DNA from 2 places in the Virgibacillus salidurans genome. Region 1 is predicted to be linked to the other one. Evidence: a T-box and tRNA genes for the amino acid it is inferred to sense, from the RefSeq annotation. Region 1 holds a T-box; the other holds one or more tRNA genes.
What was found. The T-box of region 1 lies ahead of ileS (isoleucine--tRNA ligase). A T-box ahead of a tRNA ligase gene usually reads a tRNA of that ligase, here a tRNA-Ile.

Region 1 (9,920 bases):
AAAGCCGGACGAATTGATTATTCATTGGGAGCAAATTGTAAGGGTTGGCGCGGATGTCATTCTTGTTAAAGAGGTACAACATCCAGAGTTGTATGCAGAGCCTTTTGTAAATGAATAAAAAGTTAGTGTGGATTATGGTAAAATGGTACGAGTAGACTTTTAGGAGGTTGTAATCCAATGACAGAACCGTTTAAACAATCAAATGAATCCTATTTACATATAGAAAAGTGGCAAAAATTAAATCCCAAGCTACATGCTGGATTTACGACCAGAAACGGGGGGGTTAGCCAACCTCCTTTTGATACATTAAACTGTGGATTGCATGTTCAGGATGAATACGATCATGTCAACCTAAACCGACAAATTTTAGCCAAACATTTGACGATTCCGTTGAAAAATTGGGTGGCGGGGGAACAGACTCATCAAACAACTGTAAAAATAGTTGGTCCTGAAGATAAGGGAAAAGGAGCTGCTTCCCACCAGAGTTCTATTAAAAGCACAGATGGTTTGATTACAAAAGAGCGAGGAATATTATGCACTGCTTTTTTTGCTGATTGTGTGCCTTTATACTTTTTTGACCCTAAACATGAGTTCATCGGTATTGCTCATGCAGGATGGAAGGGATCTGTAAATCGCATTGGCGGGCAAATGGTTCAGAAATTGCAAACGGTAGGTGTAAATCCTGCTGATCTTTTAGTAGCCATAGGTCCCTGTATCTCGCAACAATGTTATGAAGTTGATGAAAATGTTATAAGGCACCTAACGCTACAGGATAGGGAAAAAACAGTCATTTCTAGAGGAAATAATCGTTATTTGTTAGATTTAAAACAGTTAAATGTAGAAATTCTTTTGCAATGTGGTGTATTACGTAATAATATAGATGTAACAAATTATTGCACGTTTCAAGATGATGCGCTATTTTTTTCACATCGACGGGATAAAGGAAAAACAGGGAGGATGCTAGGTTTTCTAGGCTTTACAACTTGACTTACGTGGGGAGGAGAATTGGTAATAATGGATGTAGCAACAAATCTAAGAATTATTCAAAATAATATAAGACAAGCTTGTGAAAAAAGTAATCGAATTCCTGATGAAATAACAGTTATAGGTGTTACGAAATATGTTACAATAGAACGAACAAAAGAAGCAATTACCACTGGAATTAAAAACCTTGGCGAAAATCGTTTGGAAGGATTTCTGGAAAAATACAATCATATTGGTAGCGAAGTGAAATGGCATTTTATTGGTACCCTGCAATCAAGAAAAGTTAAAGATGTAATCGACAAGGTAGATGCTATTCATTCGTTGGATCGCCTATCACTTGCTAAGGAAATAGATAAGCGAGCAAGTAAAAAAATCGACTGTTTTATTCAGGTTAATGTGAGTGGAGAAGAATCAAAACATGGCCTGCAACCAGAAGGTGTTATCTCTTTTATAAAGGATATTCAGAAGTATAAGCATATTCGTGTTGTTGGATTGATGACAATGGCACCCCATTTAGAAGATAAAGAACGTTTAAGGGGGATTTTTAAAAGACTAGCAGCCATAAGAGATGCAGTTAAACTGGAAAATTTGTCCAATGCGCCTTGTGAATTTCTATCTATGGGAATGAGTAATGATTATGAAATTGCTATTGAGGAGGGTGCTACACATATACGGATCGGTTCAAATCTAGTAGGATAATATTATGAGTGAGGTGAGCGTATGAGCTTTAAAAATAAAATTAAAAATTATTTCACGATGGATGATGAATATGAATACGATTATACAGCAGATGAAGCAGATGAGGCGGAAAATAAGTCAAATGCAACTCAGAAAAATCAAAATGTAGTCAATCTAACCAGCTTGCACCAGCCTACATCGAAGGTTGTACTTTATGAGCCAAGGTCATACAATGAAGCACAGGAAATAGCAGATAACATTGTAAATAGAAGAGCTGTTGTTATAAATCTACAGCGTTTGGATAGCACACAGGCAAAAAGAGTTGTTGATTTTCTTAGCGGTACCGTCTATGCTGTGAACGGAGATATTCAAAAGCTTGGATCTGAAACATTCTTATGCACCCCTGATAATGTAGATGTATCCGGTACAATATCTGAAACATATGTGGAGGAAGATGAATTTGAAAAAGGATGGTAGTAATCAATGATCCAGTTACTTAATTTATTAGATACAGCTTTAACGATTTACAGTTTTGGCTTAATTATTTACATTTTTATGTCATGGTTTCCAGGGGCCCGGGAATCATCTTTTGGTGTTTTTTTAGCAAAGATATGTGAGCCATACCTGGAAATATTCCGCCGATTTATTCCACCATTAGGCATGATTGATTTATCCCCGCTTGTAGCTATTTTTGTGATCCATTTTGCGAGAATGGGGCTATATGAACTGTTTAACATGTTGTTCTTCTAAGGGGTGGTAAAATGGATATATATCAACATTTTCGAAAAGAAGAGCAGCCATTCATTGACAAAGTATTATCTTGGATAGAACAGGTTGAAAGAACGTATCAGATGAAGATAACGGATTTCCTTGATCCAAGAGAACAGCAAATTATGAATTTATTAATTGGGGATAATAGTGATGTCAGCATCTACCAGCATGGCGGCGGCCAGTATGCTGAACGAAGGCGTGCTGTAATACTACCCCCATATGAAGAGATATCTGACGAAGTTTTTCAGCTTACGTTAGTAGAGGCATATTATCAAGATAAATTTATATCACTGGAACATCGTGACGTGATGGGAGCATTTTTATCGCTTGGAATAAAACGAAAAAAGCTTGGTGATATAGTAGTTGAGGGCGGAGTCATTCAAATTATAATGGCAGATGAAATTGCACCTTTTGTATTAGCTAACCTAACTGCCATTAAGAAAGCGAAAATAAGGCTAGAGGAAAAACCTCTCACCGCATTAATGGAAAAGAAAACGGAGTGGGATGAAACAGATAACACAGTCTCCTCATTGCGGTTAGATACTGTGTTAAAAGAGATTTATAATATCTCTAGAAAAGACGCCGGGCAATTTATTAAAAAACTTCAGGTGAAAGTAAATTTTAAAGTAGTTGACGATGGAAAGTTTGGTTTACAGGAAGGCGATTTAATTTCAGTACGTGGAAAAGGAAGAAGTAAACTCGTATCCATAAATGGACAAACAAAGAAGGACAAGTGGAAAATAACCACGGCAATATTAAAATAATTTCATACTACATGCAGGAATTAACCGATTTTTGTCGAATATATGCTTAATGTATGTTTTCATAAACGTTAATGTCTATAATTTTCCCTAAGGAGGTGGCCAATGTGCCATTAACACCATTAGATATTCATAATAAAGAGTTTACCAGAAGTTTTCGTGGGTATGATGAAGATGAAGTGAATGAATTCCTAGACCAAGTAATCAAAGATTATGAAGCAGTAATCAGAGAAAAGAAAGACTTTAAGGAAAAAGTGGATCAATTGGAAGAAAAGCTTGGACACTTTACCAATATTGAAGAAACGTTAAACAAATCCATTTTAGTTGCTCAAGAGACTGCTGAAGAAGTAAAAGGCAGTGCGACAAAAGAGTCTAAATTAATTATAAAAGAAGCAGAAAAGAATGCCGATCGAATCATAAATGAAGCATTAAGCAAATCACGTCGTATATCTATGGATGTGGAAGAGTTAAAGAAACAGGCAAAGGTATTTCGGACACGTTTGAAAATGCTTGTTGAAGCTCAGCTGGATATGATTGACACAAACGATTGGGAAGATTTATTTGACGAGGAATTGGGTGAAGATCTTGAGCTGGCAGAAAATAAGTCATAGATCTTGACGTCCCGCGGAATTTTACATATAATTCATACACATAAAGTTCTAATTTGATAATAACATGCATAGATAGAGCCAGTATAAAGGTTTGTACTGATTAGCGAATCGGGGTATGGTGAAAGCCCGATACAGTAAGCCTTTAGAAAATCACTCTTGAGCATCCATTGTGAATTTTTAGTAGGAATGGACGATTTATTCCCGTTACGAATATCGAGTGAATGTAAATTAATAGCTAATTAATAGCTAGTTTACATTTATAAGGGTGGTACCGCGAGTCTTCTCGTCCCTTTTGGGATGCAGGGGGCTTTTTTGTTTAGTGGCAGATAAGAAGGAGGAAGTATTTATGGATTATAAAGATACATTGTTAATGCCAAAAACGTCATTTCCAATGCGTGGTAATTTGCCGAATAAGGAACCAAAAAGGCAAGAACACTGGGATGAGGAAAATTTATATGAAAAAGTACAGGAAAGAACGAAAGGAAGACCGTTGTTTAATTTACATGATGGCCCACCGTATGCCAATGGTGACTTGCATATTGGCCATGCATTAAATAAAATTCTAAAGGATTTTATTACAAGGTATAAATCAATGACTGGCTACTATGCACCATATATTCCGGGATGGGATACCCATGGACTGCCCATTGAAACTGCATTGACAAAAAACAAAAAAATTAAGCGTAAAGAAATGAGTATTGTAGCGTTTAGACAGTTATGCGCTGAGTATGCATTGGATCAATTGGACAATCAGCGCAAACAGTTTAAATCATTGGGTGTTCGTGGTGATTGGGATAACCCATATGTAACCTTAACAAAGGATTATGAGGCCGCCCAAATTAAAGTATTTGGAGAAATGGCCAAAAAAGGCTATATCTATAAAGGCTTAAAGCCAGTTTATTGGTCGCCATCATCTGAATCTGCTTTAGCTGAGGCAGAAATAGAATATCATGATAAACGCTCCCCTTCCATTTATGTTGCATTTGATGTTATAGACGGGAAAGGATTATTTGATGGCGGGGAGAAATTTATTATTTGGACGACAACTCCATGGACGATTCCGGCTAATCTTGGGATCAGTTTACATCCTGATTTGGAATATGTGGTTGTAGAGGTGAACAAGGAAAAATATATTATCGCACGTTCTCTGCTTGAATCTGTTTCTGAAGAGCTGGAATGGGAAAACCCACAAGTGATCAAATCATTTAAAGGAGAAGAAGCAGATAAGATTGTTGCAAAACATCCATTTTACGACCGTGATTCACTCATCATGCTGGGCGAGCATGTAACAACAGATGCAGGTACTGGTTGTGTGCATACAGCCCCAGGTCATGGGGAAGACGACTTCGTTGTAGCTCGAAGTTATGGTATTGATGCATTATCTCCTGTTGATGACAGGGGAGTTTTTACAAATGAAGCACCTGGATTTGAAGGACAATTTTATGACAAAGCGAACAAGTCTATTACAGAAAAACTGGAAGAAGTAGGGGCGTTACTAAAGCTTTCGTTTATTACGCACTCCTACCCACATGATTGGCGGACGAAGAAACCGACGATTTTCCGTGCAACATCACAATGGTTTGCATCGATTAAGGATTTTCGTCAGGATATTCTGGATGAAATTAGCCGGATTAATTGGTATCCATCATGGGGGGAGACTCGCCTTCACAACATGGTGCGTGACCGTGAAGACTGGTGTATTTCACGTCAGCGTACATGGGGTGTTCCAATCCCTGTATTTTACGGGGAAGATAATACGCCTATTATCAATGATGAAACGATTGAACATGTATCCAACTTATTTAGTGAGCATGGTTCTAATGTGTGGTTTGAATGGGGAGCAGCAGATTTATTGCCTGAAGGATTTACTTCAGAACATAGTCCAAACGGGAAATTCACGAAAGAAACGGATATTATGGATGTATGGTTTGATTCAGGATCATCCCACGAAGCTGTCCTGGTAGGTCGCCCGTATCATAGACGCCCTGCAGATGTTTATTTAGAAGGTAGTGATCAATATCGTGGCTGGTTCAATTCCTCGATATCTACGTCTGTTGCAGTTACAGGTAAAGCACCATTTGAAAATATCATTAGTCATGGTTTTGTATTAGATGGTAATGGAAGAAAAATGAGTAAATCTTTAGGAAATGTGATGGTACCATCTAAAGTTCAAAAGCAGTTAGGTTCAGATATTTTACGCCTATGGGTTTCCTCCGTTGATTATCAGGGAGATGTGCGTATTTCGCAGGAAATCCTGAAACAGACATCCGAAGCGTACCGTAAAATTAGAAACACAATTCGCTTTATGCTTGCAAATTTATCCGATTTTGATCCGAAAACCGATCAAGTACCAGAAACGGAAATGGAAGAAGCGGATCGATATATGATTCATCGTCTGCAGCAGGTGTTAGGTAATGTACGCCAAAGCTATGAGCAGTTTGAGTATTCGCCGATTTTCCATCAAATTCACAATTTCTGTGCGGTTGATTTAAGCTCATTCTACTTGGATTTTGCGAAAGATATATTATACGTCGAGGCAAAGGATAATAAGCGCCGCCTGAGTATTCAAACAGGGTATTATGAAATTTTAACGACACTGGTTAAATTGTTGACACCCATTATCCCGCATACGACTGATGAAGTATGGGAATATATTCCTGGTGTAGAAGAAGAGAGTGTGCAGCTAACCGATATCCCTGAGCCAAGGGAAATTTCTGGTATGGCTGAACTGGAACCTAAATGGGATCACTTCATGCATATTCGTGATGATGTATTAAAAGCATTGGAAGAAGCAAGAAATGAAAAAGTAATCGGGAAATCATTAGAAGCAAAAGTAACACTCGTTCCAAAAGATAACCAAACAAAAGAGGTATTACAATCGTTTGATCATCTGCATCAATTTTTAATTGTATCGGAAGCCCGCGTCCGTGATAGCAGTCCAGATGCAAAAGAATATCAGTATGTTGATGTTTCCGTTGAGCAACATCCTGGAGAAAAATGTGAGCGTTGCTGGGTAGCATCTGAAACTGTAGGAGAAGATGCGGAACATCCTGGTCTATGCAGCCGTTGTGCGAGTGTTGTAAAAGAACATTACACTTTATAACTAACTGAGGGCAACTGAAATGTTAAAAAGACGACTTACATTCATTTTTGGATGAATAGTCGTCTTTTTTATGTTTTCTCGAACCATCTTAGTTAATTTATTCCATCTAAAAACACATCATTTGAAAGTTCATCCTAAATACCATAAGATAAATATTTGTTTGATTAAAGTGGTTTAGGAGATGAGCGTATGAAAGGTATGTTTCAAAATAAATGGTCGGTTATTGCGATTGCAGTATTTTGCTCAGTGCTTTGGGGAAGTGCGTTTCCAGTTCTTAAAGTAAGTTATGAGGAACTGCAAATGGCACCGGATGATGTGATCGCGAAGATTGTGTTTGCGGGTATGCGCTTTTTACTTGCGGGTCTAATTGTTTTAGCATTTTTATTATTTATGAGCCCAAGAAGTATTTTGGTAACACGTAAACAGTTTGTGGTGCTGATTATTTTGGGTGTTGTGCAAACAACACTACAGTATTTCTTCTTCTACAATGGTTTAGCAAAAGTCTCCGGGATGCAAGGTGCAATTCTGTCATCGAGCGGGACATTCTTCACGGTGCTTCTGGCACATTACTTTTATAAAAATGATCGGATGAACTGGAAAAAGGCATTTGGTTTGATTGCTGGTTTTTCAGGTATTATTGTTGCCAATTGGGGACAGGAGCTTCAGCCCAGTTTTCACTGGGACGGGGAAGGATTTATGATCCTTGCTGGTTTAACAAGTGCGATTGCGACGATTATGGCAAAGGAAATGGCGACTGGTATTCACCCGTTTGCTATCACAGGCTGGCAGTTGAGCTTGGGAGCAGGGATTCTGCTAATCATAGGTTTGCCTCAATTAAGTACAGGTGCGATGTTATGGACGCCGCTTGGATGGGGGTTATTTATCTATTCAGCACTACTTTCGGCAGTTGCATTCGCCTTATGGTATTCGATGTTGAAATATAATAACGCTGGTGAACTAAGTATGTACAAGTTTATTGTTCCAGTGTCCGGTTCGTTATTATCCGCTATATTTATTCCCGGCGAGCGATTGAATTTCTTTATTTTAGCTGCGATAGCATTGGTTGCTGTTGGAATTATTGTAGTGAATTACCGCGGTCGGCGCACGAGGAAACAGATATGATAAAAGAAAGGAATCATCTTGTTTCGATCAAAACTTGACATATACCAGTTCTACCATTGTCCTTGAAAAATGTTGGTTTAACGTTTAAGATTAAAAAGACTGAGAGTAGAAATCGGGGGACATGGGATGTATGTGTATTATATTATTGCACTAGTCATTATTGCCATTGACCAGGTGACGAAATGGATTGTTGTTCGAACAATGGAGCTTGGTGAGCAAATTACAATTATTGAAAACTTCTTCTATCTTACATCACACCGTAATAGTGGTGCTGCATGGGGAATCCTAGAGGGACAGATGCTGTTTTTCTATATTGTAACTGTTATTGTTGTTATAGGGATTATTTATTACATGCAAACATATGCCAAAGAAAGTAGAAGTTTAGCAATTGGTTTAAGTTTCGTTCTGGGTGGTGCAATTGGTAACTTTATTGATCGCCTTTTTCATCAGGAAGTCGTTGATTTCTTTGATTTTATAATCTTTGGTTATAATTTTCCTATTTTTAATATAGCTGACTCTGCTTTAACGGTTGGGGTTATATTAATTATTATTGCAACAATAATCGATGAAACGAAAACGAAGAAAGGAAAAGCAAAAAAATGACCTCATTCCATCATATTGTTACAGAAGCGCAGGCAAACCAACGAATTGATAAATTACTTACTATATTAAATCCGGAGATATCTCGTTCGCAGGTGCAATCATGGATCACAAAAGACCACGTAACTGTTAACGGCGAGCAAGTAAAAGCGAATTATAAGTGTCAGACAGGTGATGCTATTGAGTGGTCATATCCAGAAGTGGAGCCCCTGGATATCATAGCAGAGAACATTCCATTATCCATTGTTTATGAGGATAGCGATTTATTAGTTGTTAATAAACCAAAAGGAATGGTTGTCCATCCATCAGCAGGTCATCCATACGGTACACTTGTTAATGCCCTTCTCCATCACTGTGATGATCTATCCGGTATAAATGGAGTCCAGCGTCCTGGTATTGTCCATCGGATTGATAAGGATACGAGTGGTTTATTAGTCGTTGCAAAAAATGACCAAGCACATTCTCATTTATCTGAACAGCTGTCAACAAAAGAAGTTAAACGAGTATATGTAGCACTTGTTCATGGAGAAATTCCACATGAAACGGGAATGATCGATGCACCAATCGGAAGGGATCCAAAAGATCGCCAGCGTATGGGGATTGTCGATAACGGCAGGCCTGCCGTGACACATTTTAAAGTGATAAAAAGCTATCCTGATTATACACATGTAGAATGTCAGTTGGAGACAGGAAGAACCCATCAGATCCGTGTACATATGAAATATATCGGTTATCCATTGGTCGGTGATCCTAAATATGGCCGCAGAAAAACAATGGATACAAACGGCCAGGTATTACATGCAGGTCTGCTTGGTTTTACGCATCCAACGACAAATAAGTGGATGGAATTTGAAGCAAAGCCCCCTGCCTATTTTGAAGAAATTTTGGCGAATATAGAAAAATTGTATTGACAATGACCGTTGTCTCTGAAATAATAAGAGAAATAAATAAGTGCCCCTTTAATATAGTCCCGTGAGGCTAAGAAGGACTCGTGAATGATACAGTTGTGAAAATGTGTATCCGAAATCCCTTTTTTCCTCACGGATAAAAGGGATTTTTATATTTGGTGGTGAGATTTTGCAAAAGAAAACAGAAATATTGGATCAGCCAGCAATTAATCGAGCATTAACCCGAATTGCGCATGAAATCGTTGAAAAAAATAAAGGAGGAGAAAACCTACTCCTAGTTGGTGTGAAAACAAGAGGAGTACCGTTAAGTAAAAGATTACAGGAAAAAATAAAACAAATTGAAGATCTAAGTGTTCCAATAGGGGAATTGGATATAACGTTA
Region 2 (9,920 bases), 910 kb from region 1:
GATCATAATTTTTAGCCGTTCGTCGGGTAGAAATTCTTCAATATACGTTGCCCATTCCACCACTGTAACGCCTTCCCCATCAAAATATTCCTCAAAACCAATATCCTCATCTGAATCTTGCAGGCGATAGGCATCCATATGATATAAAGGCAGCTCCCCTTCATATTCCTTTACAATCGTAAACGTTGGACTGCTAATTGTACGTTTAATCCCAAGTCCAGTACCAAGCCCCTTTGTAAACGTGGTTTTGCCCGTTCCAAGCTCACCATCTAATGTGATTAAATCACCAGGTCTAAGTAGTACAGCTAACGCTTGAGCCAGCTGTGTAGTTTCTAAGGTAGTATATGTTTTTATTTGATAATCAATCATTAAGACACCTACTTTAAATGGGTATACCCTTTCTTGTATATGCGTTCGCGTTTATTATGTTGAACTAAAAATATGCCACCGTAATCTGCATCCACAGTTACATAGCCAATTTTAGATATTTTCGTATTCGTTTCATCAGCAATTTCTTTCACGATTTCCCAGTCACTGCTTGAGACGGTCCCTAACAACTCAAAGTCCTCTCCACCATAAAGTTTCCATTTATGTTGCAGATCTTCAGGAAATTGATTGAATGACTTGCTTGTCGGGATATAATCATCATGTATTGTTATCGTAACTTGGGACGCCTCCGCAATCTCGGTAGCTTCACTTGCAAGTCCATCACTGATATCATTTAAAGCTGTGCGTGATAACTTGTTTAAACCTTTCGCGAATTCAACCCGGGGACTGGGTGATTGATGTCTTTCGATAAAATAACGCGCATCCCTATAGTCACCCTCACTTGTCAATATATGAAACCCTGCTCGTGAATCTCCTAGTGTGCCTGTTACGAAAGCAATATCACCATCACGCGCGGTACTGCGATAACGAGCTTTTCCCTTATCCGCATAACCAATAACCGTTACGGATAATATAAGTTCATTTCCAGACACCGTATCTCCCCCAATTAAATCCATCTTATAAAGGGACGCCAATTCTTTCATTCCAGTGAAAATATGCGCCAGTTCTCTCTCAGACCAGGATTCCGGAATCACAATGGATACAAGATAAAAAGCAGGCGAGGCTCCCATCGCCGCCAAATCACTTATATTTGCTGCAAGTGCACGATAACCAACATGATAAGCTTCCATCGTATTTTTGGAAAAATGGATGTCTTCCACAAAGGTATCCACAGCTGTCACAATGTCCTGCGTGTGCTGACGAAAAACAGCTGCATCATCGCCGATACCTTTCATTAAGGTTGGTTGCCTATAAAACTGTTGTCTAATCGAATCTATAAATGAAAATTCATCCATCATTCATCACCATTTCATTTTTAACAGTACTACACTAATGATAGCAAAAAGACAGCAAAAAAGAAAAAATAATCGATAATAATAGAGTTTTATTTTCTGGAAAGTGCTGGGGAGATCTAAAATGAGAGGATAAATAAGGGTGTTTTAGTTAAGGATCGTTTCTTCTATGTATTATGTTTTTATATAAAAAAACACATAAATTTCTTGAAAGAAATTATGTGTGAATAAACATTTTTTAAAGTGGCGGTCCGGACGGGACTCGAACCCGCGACCTCCTGCGTGACAGGCAGGCATTCTAACCAACTGAACTACCGGACCAAATTTGATTAACTTGTTTGGTTACTACTACTTTTTAATTTATAAATAACTGTAATTCGGTGTAGTCAGTTAAAGTATTTTAATTGCATTAGAACACGTTAATATTTTTAACTAGCAGAGAAAACTATACAGTGTAGTTAGTTGAAATATTTTGGTTGCGGGGGCAGGATTTGAACCTACGACCTCTGGGTTATGAGCCCAACGAGCTACCAGACTGCTCCACCCCGCGATATGAGTAATATAATTCTAATATCTTACTTAGATTTACACCTAGTGTGTTACAAATTAATTTAACTATTCAACTAGTGGCTTGTTATATATCTGAAAGGCCTGGCGGCGTCCTACTCTTGCAGGGGCAAAGCCCCAACTACCATCGGCGCTGGAGAGCTTAACTTCTGTGTTCGGCATGGGGACAGGTGTGACCTCTCCGCTATTACTACCAGACCTAACGTGTTAAGTCGTTCTGTGTTGATCAATCAGAACTTCCTTCTTTAAAATGAAGACAAGATATATTATATGCATTTCTAATAGAAAATGCAAGGGTTTTTTTCATTTATACCCTAAAAACTAAATAAGAGTTTCGTGAACGACCATCAAAAAAGAAATTAGTTAAGTCCTCGATCGATTAGTATTCGTCAGCTGCACGTGTCACCACGCTTCCACCTCGAACCTATCTACCTCATCGTCTCTGAGGGATCTTACTCACTCGAAGTGATGGGAAGTCTCATCTAGAGGGGTGCTTCATGCTTAGATGCTTTCAGCACTTATCCTTGCCACACGTAGCTACCCAGCCATGCTCCTGGCGGAACAACTGGTACACCAGCGGTGTGTCCATCCCGGTCCTCTCGTACTAAGGACAGCTCCTCTCAAACTTCCAGCGCCCACGACGGATAGGGACCGAACTGTCTCACGACGTTCTGAACCCAGCTCGCGTACCGCTTTAATGGGCGAACAGCCCAACCCTTGGGACCGACTACAGCCCCAGGATGCGATGAGCCGACATCGAGGTGCCAAACCTCCCCGTCGATGTGAACTCTTGGGGGAGATAAGCCTGTTATCCCCGGGGTAGCTTTTATCCGTTGAGCGATGGCCCTTCCATGCGGTACCACCGGATCACTAAGCCCGACTTTCGTCCCTGCTCGACTTGTAGGTCTCGCAGTCAAGCTCCCTTCTGCCTTTACACGCTACGAATGATTTCCAACCATTCTGAGGGAACCTTTGGGCGCCTCCGTTACTCTTTGGGAGGCGACCGCCCCAGTCAAACTGCCTACCTGACACTGTCTCCGAACCGGATCACGGTTCTGGGTTAGAAGGTGCGTGCAGCCAGGGTGGTATCCCACGGGTGCCTCCTCGTAAGCTAGCGCTCACGATTCTAAGGCTCCCACCTATCCTGTACAAGCTGCACGAACATTCAATATCAGGCTACAGTAAAGCTCCACGGGGTCTTTCCGTCCTGTCGCGGGTAATGCGCATCTTCACGCATAGTATAATTTCACCGGGTCTCTCGTTGAGACAGTGCCCAAGTCGTTGCACCTTTCGTGCGGGTCGGAACTTACCCGACAAGGAATTTCGCTACCTTAGGACCGTTATAGTTACGGCCGCCGTTTACTGGGGCTTCGGTTCTACGCTTCGCTCGGAAGCTAACGTTTCCCCTTAACCTTCCAGCACCGGGCAGGTGTCAGCCCCTATACTTCGCCTTGCGGCTTCGCAGAGACCTGTGTTTTTGATAAACAGTCGCTTGGGCCTATTCACTGCGGCTCCTCCTGAAGAGGAGCACCCCTTCTCCCGAAGTTACGGGGTCATTTTGCCGAGTTCCTTAACGAGAGTTCTCCCGATCACCTTAGGATTCTCTCCTCGCCTACCTGTGTCGGTTTGCGGTACGGGCACCTATGACCTCACTAGAGGCTTTTCTCGGCAGTGTGAAATCAGGAACTTCGGTACTCTATTTCCCTCCCCATCACAGCTTGCAATTGTTGGACGGATTTGCCTATCCAACTCGCTCACTGCTTGGGCGCACCATTCCATCGGTGCGCTTTCCTTATCCTCCTGCGTCCCCCCGTCATTCAAACAGTCATGAGGTGGTACAGGAATATCTACCTGTTGGCCATCGCCTACGCCTTTCGGCCTCGGCTTAGGTCCCGACTAACCCTGAGAGGACGAGCCTTCCTCAGGAAACCTTAGGCTTTCGGTGAAAGAGATTCTCACTCTTTTTTCGCTACTCATACCGGCATTCTCACTTCCAAGCGCTCCACCAGTCCTCACGGTCTGACTTCACTGCACTTGGAACGCTCTCCTACCATTGTTCGAAGAACAATCCGCAGCTTCGGTGATACGTTTAGCCCCGGTACATTTTCGGCGCAGCGTCACTCGACCAGTGAGCTATTACGCACTCTTTAAATGATGGCTGCTTCTAAGCCAACATCCTGGTTGTCTGAGCAACGCCACATCCTTTTCCACTTAACGTATACTTAGGGACCTTAGCTGGCGGTCTGGGCTGTTTCCCTTTCGACTATGAACCTTATCACCCATAGTCTGACTCCCAGGGCTAAGTAGCTGGCATTCGGAGTTTGACTGAATTCGGTAACCCGGTGAGGGCCCCTCGTCCAATCAGTGCTCTACCTCCAGTACTCATTCCCCTGAGGCTAGCCCTAAAGCTATTTCGGAGAGAACCAGCTATCTCCGTGTTCGATTGGCATTTCACCCCTACCCACACCTCATCCCCGCATTTTTCAACATACGTGGGTTCGGGCCTCCAGTCAGTGTTACCTGACCTTCACCCTGGACATGGGTAGATCACACGGTTTCGGGTCTACGACCACATACTAATTCGCCCTATTCAGACTCGCTTTCGCTGCGGCTCCGTGTCTTCCACTTAACCTTGCATGGGATCGTAACTCGCCGGTCCATTCTACAAAAGGTACGCCGTTACCCATTAACGGGCTTCGACTACTTGTAAGCGCACGGTTTCAGGTTCTCTTTCACTCCCCTTCCGGGGTGCTTTTCACCTTTCCCTCACGGTACTGGTTCACTATCGGTCACGAGGGAGTATTTAGCCTTGGGAGATGGTCCTCCCGGATTCCGACGGAATTTCTCGTGTTCCGCCGTACTCAGGATACACTCCGGAGAAAACGCTCTTTCAATTACAGGGCTCTTACCTTCTATGGCTGATCGTTCCAGATCGATTCATCTAAAGCATTTCTTTGTAACTCCTAATGGAGTGTCCTACAACCCCGAAAAGCAAGCTTTTCGGTTTGGGCTCCTTTCCGTTTCGCTCGCCGCTACTTGGGAAATCGCATTTGCTTTCTATTCCTCCGGGTACTGAGATGTTTCAGTTCCCCGGGTCTGCCTCATCTACCCTATGTATTCAGATAGATGTCCTGTTCCATTACGAACAGTGGGTTCCCCCATTCGGAAATTCCCGGATCAACGTTTACTTACAACTCCCCGAGACATATCGGTGTTAGTCCCGTCCTTCTTCGGCTCCTCGTACCTAGGCATTCACCGTGCGCCCTTCTTCACTTAACTAAATTACTAGTTAATGGTTCCAAAGAACTTACATTTTTTGATGTCGTTATTACTCTTATTTAGTTTTCAAGGTACAAAAAGAGAGATTTACTCTCTCAAAACTGAACCAAACAACCATGTATGTCCCGACCAGAGGTCTAAGACCTCCAGCGTTCCTTCTAAATATCCTTAGAAAGGAGGTGATCCAGCCGCACCTTCCGATACGGCTACCTTGTTACGACTTCACCCCAATCATTGGCCCCACCTTCGGCGGCTGGCTCACGTAAACGTGTTACCTCACCGACTTCGGGTGTTGCTAACTCTCGTGGTGTGACGGGCGGTGTGTACAAGGCCCGGGAACGTATTCACCGCGGCATGCTGATCCGCGATTACTAGCGATTCCGGCTTCATACAGGCGAGTTGCAGCCTGCAATCCGAACTGAGAATGGTTTTATGGGATTTGCTGAGCGTTACCGCTTCGCTGCCCTTTGTTCCATCCATTGTAGCACGTGTGTAGCCCAGGTCATAAGGGGCATGATGATTTGACGTCATCCCCACCTTCCTCCGGTTTGTCACCGGCAGTCAGATTAGAGTGCCCAACTTAATGCTGGCAACTAATCTCAAGGGTTGCGCTCGTTACGGGACTTAACCCAACATCTCACGACACGAGCTGACGACAACCATGCACCACCTGTCACTCTGTCCCCGAAGGGAACTCGGTATCTCTACCGATTGCAGAGGATGTCAAGACCTGGTAAGGTTCTTCGCGTTGCTTCGAATTAAACCACATGCTCCACCGCTTGTGCGGGCCCCCGTCAATTCTTTTGAGTTTCAGCCTTGCGGCCGTACTCCCCAGGCGGAGTGCTTAATGCGTTAACTTCAGCACTAAGGGGCGGAAACCCCCTAACACCTAGCACTCATCGTTTACGGCGTGGACTACCAGGGTATCTAATCCTGTTCGCTCCCCACGCTTTCGCTCCTCAGCGTCAGTTACAGACCAGAGAGTCGCCTTCGCCACTGGTGTTCCTCCACATCTCTACGCATTTCACCGCTACACGTGGAATTCCACTCTCCTCTTCTGTACTCAAGTCCTCCAGTTTCCAATGACCGCTCACGGTTGAGCCGCAAGATTTCACATCAGACTTAAAAGACCGCCTGCGAGCGCTTTACGCCCAATAATTCCGGACAACGCTTGCCCCCTACGTATTACCGCGGCTGCTGGCACGTAGTTAGCCGGGGCTTTCTGGTTAGGTACCGTCAAGGTACTGCCTTATTCAAACAGTACTTGTTCTTCCCTAACAACAGAGTTTTACGATCCGAAAACCTTCATCACTCACGCGGCGTTGCACCGTCAGACTTTCGTCCATTGCGGATGATTCCCTACTGCTGCCTCCCGTAAGAGTCTGGGCCGTGTCTCAGTCCCAGTGTGGCCGATCACCCTCTCAGGTCGGCTACGCATCGTCGCCTTGGTGAGCTCTTATCTCACCAACTAGCTAATGCGCCGCGGGCCCATCTGTAAGTGACAGCATAAAAGCCGCCTTTCAACTTCTCATCAGGAGATGAAAAGTGTTATCCGGTATTAGCTCGCGTTTCCACGAGTTATCCCAGTCTTACAGGCAGGTTGCCCACGTGTTACTCACCCGTCCGCCGCTCGTTCCACAGGCGCACACCCCGAAGGGTGATTACCTGCTTCCCGCGCTCGACTTGCATGTATTAGGCACGCCGCCAGCGTTCGTCCTGAGCCAAGATCAAACTCTCCATAAAAGTTTGAATATAATTGACACCAATCAATCATATAATGTCTTAGCTTAAAAATTGATTTAGGGTTTAAAATCTTCCATTCAGATTATAATAATCTGACCTTCGATATCTTACCACTAATATCTGTTTGACATACTGGTTGTTTTGTTCAGTTTTCAAAGAGCAAATTCATTTGTTGCGTTAAATTAGCAACTTTTTAAATATATCACATTCATTCTCTAAAAGTCAATAGTTTCTTTTAACTTTTCTTTTAAGAAAATGATGTTTCGGACGCCCTCAAAATGGCGACTTTCTTAATATAACACACTGTCTCATTTAAGTCAATATGTTTTTTTGCTTCAGTAAGCAAAATGGGCCTGGGTGGACTCGAACCACCGACCTCACGCTTATCAGGCGTGCGCTCTAACCAACTGAGCTACAGGCCCAAATAATAAGATAATTGGAGCGGGTGAAGGGAATCGAACCCTCGTCATCAGCTTGGAAGGCTGAGGTTTTACCACTAAACTACACCCGCATGATATAAAAATAATATATTATCCTGTTGATCTTTCATATTTCTATTTCCTCTGCAAATCTGTAGCACCTGTATATTTACATGGTCGGGAAGACAGGATTCGAACCTACGACCCCTTGGTCCCAAACCAAGTGCTCTACCAAGCTGAGCTACTTCCCGTATAATGGTGCGCCCGAGAGGAGTCGAACCCCTAACCTCTTGATCCGTAGTCAAGCGCTCTATCCAATTGAGCTACGGGCGCTTAGAAGCACGTTTTTCAATATAACATATCCTAGCAACTGATTGCAAATATTTTTTCGAGTGCGGTCGGTGGGACTTGAACCCACACGGGATTAACTCCACTAGGCCCTCAATATAGAGAAACCACACTAACTGTTATAAATCCTTAATATAAGTCTACTTGATTATACTCTTTCTATTTGTTTATGCTTTTTTATACTTTTTATGGAGTAAAACCGGAAGTGAAAACATATCAGAAATACCGAACTTTAACATAATATCAATTGTCTATGTTCGTGTTTTAGAAAACTCTTTAACACATCCAAAAGCAATGTCTTTTTCAACAACACCGTTTACTATACATAAAAAATAAATTTATGTCAAGCTTTTCTGGGTCAAAATTTAGCTGGACTTTACAACTCATCAATCAATTGCTCTATTTATTAAATTACAATTAATAAGGAAGAAACACGACTTTATACATAAATTTAATCTTTATTCGTAATAGACGATCCACTAAATAATTCGAGGTTGTTAAAATTCTTTACTTTTATAAAACAATCGCGCCCCTTCGAATTACAGAACAATCAATTAGAATAGAAGATTATGTTACTATGAAGCTCAGCTTCAGTCGGTTATCCAACCAACCTTTTTCTGAAACCATAATTTTCTTACAACATAAATGCTGTTCGTCTGTGATGAGTTTATAAAATGTAGCTGAATCCACAATTCAATAAGAATACATGTTATACTAAAAACAACAATAGATTTCGCTTCGCATGAGGGGTGGCGCACCGATTGACCTTTTTGGACACTTCCAAGAAGGGAGGTGTTGCCTATGGACATTACAAATGTATTAACGCTTATGATATCCTTCGGGATGTTAGTTGCGTTTATGATGTCTGACCATAAAAAATAACCCCTCATATGCTTTAGCTAGGCTCTGAGGGATTATCATCCTTAGCGCCGCCCCTCTTGATGGGGTACGGTCTATTGTACCGTAGACGTTCCAGCGTCTACGGTTTTATTATTGTATGACCTTCTCTTTATAGTATACCCGATTTTTTTAAAAAAGAAAACAACAACAACTGTTTTTGTACAAAAATACCCACAACCTAGCATTGTATTAACCATTTTCCATCTGTTTTGCTCCACAACCGCGCACTTTAACGGAAGAAAGTATACTACTTATCTAGTATGTTTTTTATATTCTCCCATCCATATACAAGTTCATTGAGTTTCTTACCAGCAATCTCTACCTCAACTTTATCTATTACTTTACCGCCTAATGCTTCATAAAATAACCTTGAATTATTATCTTCTAACACAAAAACAAGCATTGTATTTATGCCTGATTTCTCAATTTCCTTAATTACTGGTTTAGCGAGCAGCTTTCCTATACCCTGCCCTTGAAACTCTTTTAAGATATAGATTGAACTTAGTTCTCCCTGATACTCTTCATACTTTCCACTTCTCTCTTTTCCACCTGATGAAAACCCAACAATCTTCCCGGCATCATTTTCAGCAACAAAAACATTTCCTCTTGGAATATTATTAGTCCATAATTCTTCTCGTCTCTTATATGATAAATTATTCAAGAATTCATCTGGAATAATATTTTTGTACGTAGTTCTCCAACTGTCAACGTGCACTTTAGCTATTGCAGTTGCATCAGGTAAATTAGCTTCTCTTATTTTCATATGTTCTCCCCTTTTCTATATTATTAATAGTACCAGATTCCCTGAGTATTCTAATACAATCATCTAAATGTGCATATAACATAACTACTTCTACCATGCTTACCATATTCCTGCTTCTTCACCAATCTTTTCGATTCTTCCTTTTCAAGTAGTGCGCCCGATACAAAAGGATGTTATTCGATTTGCTTGCTCCGTTTCTTGAATGAATAGTACGCTTTTATTAGCTATTATCGGAAAAGAGTGGTGCAACTTACTTATTGATAATTAGTACCCGTTCGTTGAGAAACCTCATCTTCTACACAAATTTCGAAATCTTCAACATGAACTGCATTCCCAGTAATTTCAACATCATAAGATTCTCTTTTCTTCGATATATGCACCACAACTCGACCATCTTTTTGAATTTCATGACCTTGCTCAACTATAAGATTTAGAGAATCTTCAACATTGTTGTTGATTATGTACTTAGCGAAAAATGCTCCCATTACCCCCGAAGCAGTTCCCGTAACTGCATCTTCAATTGTCCCAGAGAATGGTGAAGAAAAGTGTCTAGCGTGCATA

Region 2: it encodes a tRNA-Ile, which carries the amino acid that the T-box ahead of ileS (isoleucine--tRNA ligase) is inferred to sense. The anticodon was not compared.

What each region holds. Positions count from the first base shown of each region.
Region 1 covers NZ_CP074373.1:1,634,835-1,644,754, forward strand. The annotation lists gene KFZ58_RS08430 (YlmC/YmxH family sporulation protein) at 1-118, shown strand, start outside; gene pgeF (peptidoglycan editing factor PgeF) at 178-987, shown strand; gene KFZ58_RS08440 (YggS family pyridoxal phosphate-dependent enzyme) at 1,015-1,683, shown strand; gene KFZ58_RS08445 (cell division protein SepF) at 1,705-2,139, shown strand; gene KFZ58_RS08450 (YggT family protein) at 2,146-2,412, shown strand; gene KFZ58_RS08455 (YlmH family RNA-binding protein) at 2,424-3,197, shown strand; gene KFZ58_RS08460 (DivIVA domain-containing protein) at 3,302-3,805, shown strand; T-box leader at 3,866-4,099, shown strand; gene ileS (isoleucine--tRNA ligase) at 4,152-6,908, shown strand; gene KFZ58_RS08470 (DMT family transporter) at 7,098-8,030, shown strand; gene lspA (signal peptidase II) at 8,157-8,633, shown strand; gene KFZ58_RS08480 (RluA family pseudouridine synthase) at 8,630-9,541, shown strand; gene pyrR (bifunctional pyr operon transcriptional regulator/uracil phosphoribosyltransferase PyrR) at 9,708-9,920, shown strand, end outside.
Region 2 covers NZ_CP074373.1:728,661-738,580, reverse strand. The annotation lists gene tsaE (tRNA (adenosine(37)-N6)-threonylcarbamoyltransferase complex ATPase subunit type 1 TsaE) at 1-369, opposite strand, end outside; gene thiL (thiamine-phosphate kinase) at 378-1,346, opposite strand; tRNA gene KFZ58_RS04080 (tRNA-Asp) at 1,585-1,661, opposite strand; tRNA gene KFZ58_RS04075 (tRNA-Met) at 1,814-1,890, opposite strand; rRNA gene rrf (5S ribosomal RNA) at 1,990-2,105, opposite strand; rRNA gene KFZ58_RS04065 (23S ribosomal RNA) at 2,267-5,186, opposite strand; rRNA gene KFZ58_RS04060 (16S ribosomal RNA) at 5,359-6,929, opposite strand; tRNA gene KFZ58_RS04055 (tRNA-Ile) at 7,278-7,351, opposite strand; tRNA gene KFZ58_RS04050 (tRNA-Gly) at 7,367-7,440, opposite strand; tRNA gene KFZ58_RS04045 (tRNA-Pro) at 7,523-7,599, opposite strand; tRNA gene KFZ58_RS04040 (tRNA-Arg) at 7,605-7,681, opposite strand; gene KFZ58_RS04035 (GNAT family N-acetyltransferase) at 8,844-9,359, opposite strand; gene KFZ58_RS04030 (PhzF family phenazine biosynthesis isomerase) at 9,614-9,920, opposite strand, start outside.